Regions from separate parts of the Perlucidibaca sp. genome, predicted to be linked through region 1. Evidence: predicted binding sites of a transcription regulator. Region 1 holds the regulator's gene; the other holds the start of a gene.

Evidence for each region. The regulator sigma-54, encoded in region 1, starts transcription at its own class of promoters, with help from an activator protein. The targets are predictions, from matches to a motif close to ANTGGCATNNANNTTGCTNT.
Region 2: flgA (flagellar basal body P-ring formation chaperone FlgA) is a predicted target of sigma-54. The motif match lies at 2,212-2,231, and genes of this name have one in related genera.

The regions. Positions count from the first base shown of each region.
Region 1 is NZ_JBXMRC010000022.1:11,234-14,645, forward strand. Features, by position in the region: gene lptC (LPS export ABC transporter periplasmic protein LptC) at 1-92, shown strand, start outside; gene lptA (lipopolysaccharide transport periplasmic protein LptA) at 76-636, shown strand; gene lptB (LPS export ABC transporter ATP-binding protein) at 633-1,358, shown strand; gene AC14IB_RS06050 (RNA polymerase factor sigma-54) at 1,358-2,827, shown strand; gene hpf (ribosome hibernation-promoting factor, HPF/YfiA family) at 3,041-3,328, shown strand.
Region 2 is NZ_JBXMRC010000026.1:36,952-40,363, forward strand. Features, by position in the region: gene flgE (flagellar hook protein FlgE) at 1-446, opposite strand, end outside; gene AC14IB_RS07600 (flagellar hook assembly protein FlgD) at 479-1,171, opposite strand; gene flgC (flagellar basal body rod protein FlgC) at 1,187-1,612, opposite strand; gene flgB (flagellar basal body rod protein FlgB) at 1,615-2,034, opposite strand; gene flgA (flagellar basal body P-ring formation chaperone FlgA) at 2,273-3,001, shown strand; gene flgM (flagellar biosynthesis anti-sigma factor FlgM) at 3,087-3,368, shown strand; gene flgN (flagellar export chaperone FlgN) at 3,398-3,412, shown strand, end outside.

The DNA of each region.
Region 1 (3,412 bases):
GCATTTCAGGCATTGGTATGAGCACGGATTTGCAGGCCAAGTCTGTCGAATTAAAATCTTCTGTAGAGGTTCGCTATGCCCCGTCTTACTAAGGTTTGGATGCAAAAACTGGCCGCTCTATTGCTCATAGGTTGTGCTGCCAATACCGCCTTAGCGTTGCCCGAAGATGCTCAGCAACCCATTCAAATCACTGCCGACAATGCGCGCTTTGACGAAAAGTCAGGTGAGGCCATTTATCGCGGCAAAGTTCAAATTGTGCAGGGTACGCTACGGGTAAACGGCGACTCACTGACCCTTAAAGTCGATGCAGAGGGCAACCTCTTAAATGCCCGCACTTTGGGCAAGCCTGCGCACTATGAGCAAAAAACGGACCCCGCCAAAGGCTTAGTCAAAGCGGATGCGAACGAGATTATTTTTGATAACACCACCGGCGTGATCACGCTGTTGGGCAATGCCATTTTGCGCCAAGACAATGCGAGCTTCAGCGGTCCGCGCATCGTTTACTCCACGTTGCGTAAGCAAATAGAGGCCACCAGTGACGCCAGTCAACGTGTACAGCTCACCTTTCCGCCCTCGGCTCGCAACAGCACTAAAACACCCTCGCCCGCCAGCAGCACTGGGAGTGCGAAACCATGAGCATCCTGCGGGTGGATGGTTTAGCTAAAAGCTATAAAGGTCGGACCGTTGTTAAAGATGTGAGCTTAGCCGTAGAAAGCGCGCAAATTGTTGGTCTACTCGGCCCTAATGGCGCCGGAAAAACCACTAGCTTTTATATGATTGTGGGCCTCGTCCCCATGGATAACGGTCGCATTCGCCTCGATGACGAGGACATTTCGCACCTACCCATGCACGGCCGCGCCCAGAAAGGCATTGGCTACTTGCCGCAAGAGGCGTCCATTTTTCGCAAGCTCAGCGTGCAAGACAATATTTTAGCGATTTTAGAAACACGTAACGACCTGGATAAAGCCGCTCAGCAAGCCAAGCTTGAATCCCTGCTGGCCGAGTTTCATATTGGCCATATTCGTACCAACCTTGGCATGAGTTTGTCTGGCGGAGAACGCCGTCGTGTTGAGATCGCACGCGCACTCGCCAGTGACCCGCAGTTTATTTTGCTCGATGAACCATTTGCCGGTGTCGACCCGATTTCGGTGGCCGACATCAAAGGCATCATCATGCACCTGAAGCAGCGGGGCATTGGCGTTTTAATTACCGACCACAATGTGCGCGAAACACTCGACATATGTGAGAAGGCCTACATCGTTAGCGCCGGCGTTGAAATTGCCGAGGGCACGCCCGCTGAGATTTTAGCCAATCCATTGGTGCGTGAAGTCTATCTTGGGGAGCAGTTCTCACTGTGATGAAAATCGGGCTCCAAATGGGGCTAGGGCAACACCTCACCATGACGCCGCAGCTGCAGCAAGCCATTAAGCTGCTGCAACTGTCTACACTTGAGCTTCAACAAGAGGTTCAAGCGGCGCTCGACAGTAATCCCCTGCTAGAGCTTGATGACGGATCTGATGCATCCTCCGACCCCATCACTCAGGTAACTGCCGGAACGCCCGAAACGGTTGATGCGGCAAGCCAAACGCTGGATCTAGATCACCAGCACGACCTTCCCAACGAATTGCCCGTTGATACCGCTTGGGATGATATTTATGCCGGCACCAGCGGCAGTGGCGGTGGCGACAGCCTCGATGAAGATGGCGATCCCATCGAAAGCCGCAGTGCTCTGGCTGAGACGCTGCAAGATCACCTACGCTGGCAGCTCAACCTCACGCGCTTTTCAGACCTCGATCGGCTCATTGCTGAAGCCATTATTGATGGTCTCGATGCGCGTGGCTATCTCACCGTTAGCTTAGAAGAGCTGGCAGCTACGGCCCTGCATTGGCGTCAGCAAGAAGCTGAAGAAGATGAAATCATTGCTGTTCTACATCGAGTGCAGCAATTCGATCCTCCCGGTGTCGCCGCTCGCAACTTAGCTGAATGTCTACTCATTCAGCTCGGACAGCGTGATGACGCCACCCCCGGACTCGCCGACGCTCGATTGCTTTTACGCGATCATTGCGACCGTCTCGCCAATGGCGATTTAGCGGGCATGATGCGCCTCACAAAGCTCAGCGAAGCGGCTGTACATCGTGCACTTAAACTTATCCGCGAACTCACGCCGCACCCCGGTGAAGGCTGGGCAAGCGCCGATGACAAGGCCCTCATTCCGGACGTAGTCGTGCGTAAAATGAATGGCCGCTGGCGTGTCGAGCTGAATCCGGATGCAGCCCCACGACTGCGCGTTAACAGTGGTTATGCCTCTATGCTGCGTCGTGCCGACAGCACCCGTGACAACCAATTTATTCGCGATCATTTGCAGGAAGCACGCTGGCTCATCAAGAGCCTGCAAAGCCGCCACGAGACCTTGCTTAAAGTCGCCAGCTGCATCGTGGAGCATCAACGGGGCTTTTTAGACGATGGCCCCGTCGCCATGAAACCCTTGATTTTGCGTGACGTTGCGGACGAAGTGGGTTTGCATGAGTCCACCATCTCCCGCGTCACGACTCAAAAGTTCCTGCATACACCGCGCGGCCTGTTTGAGCTGAAGTACTTTTTCTCCTCCCATGTCAGCACCAGTGCCGGTGGCGAGGCCTCATCCACGGCCATTCGCGCCATGATCAAACAGCTGGTTGCGGCCGAAAACCCGAAAAAGCCACTGAGCGACAACAAAATTGCTGATCTTCTTCAAGCGCAAGGTATTGAAGTTGCAAGACGCACCATCGCCAAGTACAGAGAGTCACTCAATATCGCCTCATCGAGCGACAGAAAACGCTTGCTTTAAGCCCTTGGCCCTATGCTAGAGTCAAAGCATACCGGTTGTTGAATGTAGTGAAGTATGTACCGTGTCACTCAGTTTTAACTGGGGACCTCTGCTTCCATCCTCGACAGGCCGCCCGGACACCTTGGCTGCAAGGCCACTCTGCCCGTCCGACCCGCTGAACGCTGGAAGCTCCGGCCCCCGCTGTCGTCACCCACGAAAGCGAGGAAGCGTCTCATGCAGATGACCATTAGTGGACACCACGTTGAACTCACCAGTGCGCTGAAAGACTACACCGCCAGCAAGCTATCTAAGGTCGAGCGACACTTCGACCACATCACCAGTATGCAAGTTATTCTCAGCGTCGATAAGCTGGTCCAAAAGGCCGAGGCCGTCATCCGAACGTCGGGGGCAAAGCTCTTTGCCATCGCAGAATCTGAGGACCTCTATGCCGCCATCGACGCGCTGTCGGATAAGTTAGACCGACAAATTGTGCGACACAAAGAAAAGCACCAGATGCACTGAGCCTTACCCAGGCACTTGTAACTGTACTGCTTACCATTGAATGCCCAGCCTATGCTGGGCATTTCTGCGTTATAGACCCTTGTT
Region 2 (3,412 bases), on a different contig from region 1:
GGGCTTTCAGTGGTGAGCAAACGCACATCACTGAGGGCACCCGTAGCGAATTCTCCGGTTTCAGAGACCGGGAATACTTGTAGACGCTGCAAGTCGTTATTCACCACATAGCCTTCGCGATCCACGCTAAAAGCACCTGCTCGTGTATAGACCGTGCCCTCGCGCCCCTTCATAACAAAGAAGCCTTCGCCACTGATGGCCATATCGAGGTTGTTGTTGGTGAAGTCCACATTACCTTGACCAAATTTTTGCTGAATCGAGGCCACCTGCACACCTGCCCCGGTCGCCGTGGCCGACAGATCATTACTGGCGGTAGCAAACACATCCGAAAACAACGCGCGCGAGGACTTAAAGCCGGCCGTGTTGACGTTGGCAATGTTGTGGGCAGTGACATCTAAGTGGGTGGCTGCTGAGTTCAAGCCACTGAGTGCGATACGAAAGCTCATGGTATTTCTCCGAAATTGGACGGTATGTGGGCTTAGCCCACTTCTTTCACATCAGATAATTTAAGTGTGCCGAGGCCTTGAACTTGCAACTGAGGGCCTTGCCCCCCGGTCGGTAGGCTCACGCCCGTAACGGGTGCTCGCATCTGCATTTCAATGGCCAAACGCTGACCATTGGTCATGGCAGTGGCTTGAATCTTGTAGTCTCCAGCCGCCACGGTTGCGCCGCTGTCATCTTTGCCATCCCAAGCAAACTGCAAGGGTCCTGCAGCTTGTGCGCCAGATTGCATACGACGCACGACCTCTCCAGCCGCGTTACGGATTTCGATGTCTACCTGCTGCGCGGGCTTGGCTAACTCAATTTGGCCCATAACACTGGGCGCTGCAGCACTCAGGCTGAAGGTGTCCTTACTGACCAAGACGTCACGTCCTAGCAAGTTCGAGGCGCTAAGCACTTGTGAGCTACGCAATGAGTCCACCACGTCCACCAACGAGTTTTTCATTTCACTAATGCCCGTCACGCTGCTGAGCTGAGCCATTTGCGCGATGAACTGAGTGTTATCAGTGGGCTTGAACGGGTCCTGCGACTTCAGCTGCTGCAACATGAGCTGCATAAAATCTTCTTGATTCAGCGCGCCTAAATCCTTTTTACGGGCAGGTGCAGTGGGTGTAGCCGACACACCAGAAGCAGCGCTGGAGCTATTACCGAGATAGGTTGCAATATCCATGACCTCAACTCCTGCTTATTGGCCGAGCTGCAAGGTGCGCAGCATCAAGGTTTTAGTGGTATTAAAAATTTCGGCATTACTTTGATAACTGCGTGAGGCCGAGATCATGTTGGCCATCTCTTCCACCTCATTGACGTTAGAGGCGTAGACATAGCCGTCGGCATCGGCCATCGGGTTACCCGGCTCATAGCGCTTGGGAACGGGCGCCTGGCTTTCCACAATTTCCGGCACATTGACGCCCCCGACAGGATTACCTGCAGGACTAGCCGACAATGCATTGGAGGTCTCCATGACCGTGGCAAATACCGTCTGCTTTGCACGGTATGCCCCTTGCTCGGTGGAGCTGACCGTATTGGCATTAGCCAAATTACTGGCCGTGGTGTTAAGCCGCAGCATCTGAGCATTCATGGCAGAACCGGCAATGTCTAAAATACTGGCCATGATTAGCGACCTCCCGTAATGACATTTTTCAGACTGGAAAATTTGCTACCGAGGAACTGCAGCGAGGCCTGATACCGCAACGCGTTATCGGCATAGGCCGATTGCTCGATATGCATCTCAACCGTATTGCCATCCAGGCTGGGTTGGTGAGGTGTGCGGTACTGAAGCTGAGCCCCCAGTGGAGATAATTGGCTCTGGCCATCTACACCGATATGGCCACTGTGTGTGGCCTGCAGTGTCACGAACTGAGTCCCAGCCCTAGGACGAGCACGCTCCATCGCGGCAGCGAAATCAATATCTCTGGCCTTATAGTTAGGCGTGTCGGCGTTAGCGATATTGGTCGCCAAAATTTCATTACGCTGGGCCCTCAACATAAGGGCCTGCTCATGAATGCCTAATGCTTTATCGAATGTGATGGCCATAATCTGGTCCGCCTAAAGTTTCTCGATGCGCTGCCGATAACATCGTCGTAAGCGATCAAAGCAAGGCATGTGCCAGTTTTATTTAGCTAAATATTTCAATTGCTTACCTAAATTTTGACCTGGATTTTTGCGTGCAATGACAAGGCTTTGTCGGGACTGCCAGATTTCTGGCGGGGAGATGGCACAGGCTTTGCGTAGTGTCTGGTATCGCCTAATAGGCTGTCGGAAATCTGACGCTATGCATCACGCTCCTTGGACATATCGCGCAGGAATAGCACTAGCCCTGACGGCATTTTTGCCTGGCCAAAACGTGAGTGCCGCGTCTGCTTCTATGCAAAACGTGGCCGCACTGCGCCTACAAGCAGAACAATGGCTATTGGCGCAAATGGCTCATTCAGGTGAAGAGCCCGCGATGGTGCGCGCCGGCGAACTCGACCCCAGAGTTAAACTCGCCGCCTGTACACAACCCTTAAGTTTCACAATTGCGCCGGGCCAGAACTCCCAGCAGAAAGTTCATGTTGCTGTGTCATGCAATGACAAACCGGGCTGGCGCTTATTTCTACCGATGAGCCTGAGTCGTCAACAGTGGGTCTGGGTTGCTAATCGAACCATCATGGCGGCAACACCCTTCAATGCCGCACATTGGCAACGGCAGCGCCGAGATGTTGCCAGCCTGCCCTGCGCCGCCTTTGATAAAGACACACTCACGGCCTACGAAGCGAAAATGACCTTGGCCTCGGGAACGGTACTGTGTGAAAGCGTCTTGCGCGCGAAAACAATCGTGGAGCGCGGTCGATCGCTTACCCTCACGGCCGATCAGGGCAGCATCCAAATTCGGGCCGTCGTTGAGGCGTTGGACAACGGCGGCATAGGCCAACGCATTCGGGTGAGGAACAACAGTACCGGACGGATCATTGATGCCGTGATTGTCAGTGCCTCCGATGTGGAATTGGTACGCGCCAATTAGCCCTGAATACTGGAAATATTTTCTAAAGTTTGCCGGATACGTGCCGATATCACTCCATAGCATCTTGTTTTAAGGAGTTTCAGCCATGCTGAACAAAGTGGATGGTGCGTCGTCGAATGTCATTCGCCGCATTGAGTCGCGCAGCAGTGAGTCCCCGTCACTGTTTAAGGCTGAAACGAGCACCTCGTCGAACGCAAATAAAGACGTATTACCCACGCTGACGGAGCGCGCACAGAGCCTAGCTAAAGCGAGCCCAGACGTGGATATGTCACGCGTACGTGACATTAAAGATGCCATTTCACGCGGTGAATTTACGATTGATGCAAAGGCCGTTGCGCGTGCCTTTATCGCGATGGAAAGTGCCTAGTTTGAATCACTCGCTACCGGAGTCAGAACATGTCGCCCGTTGAT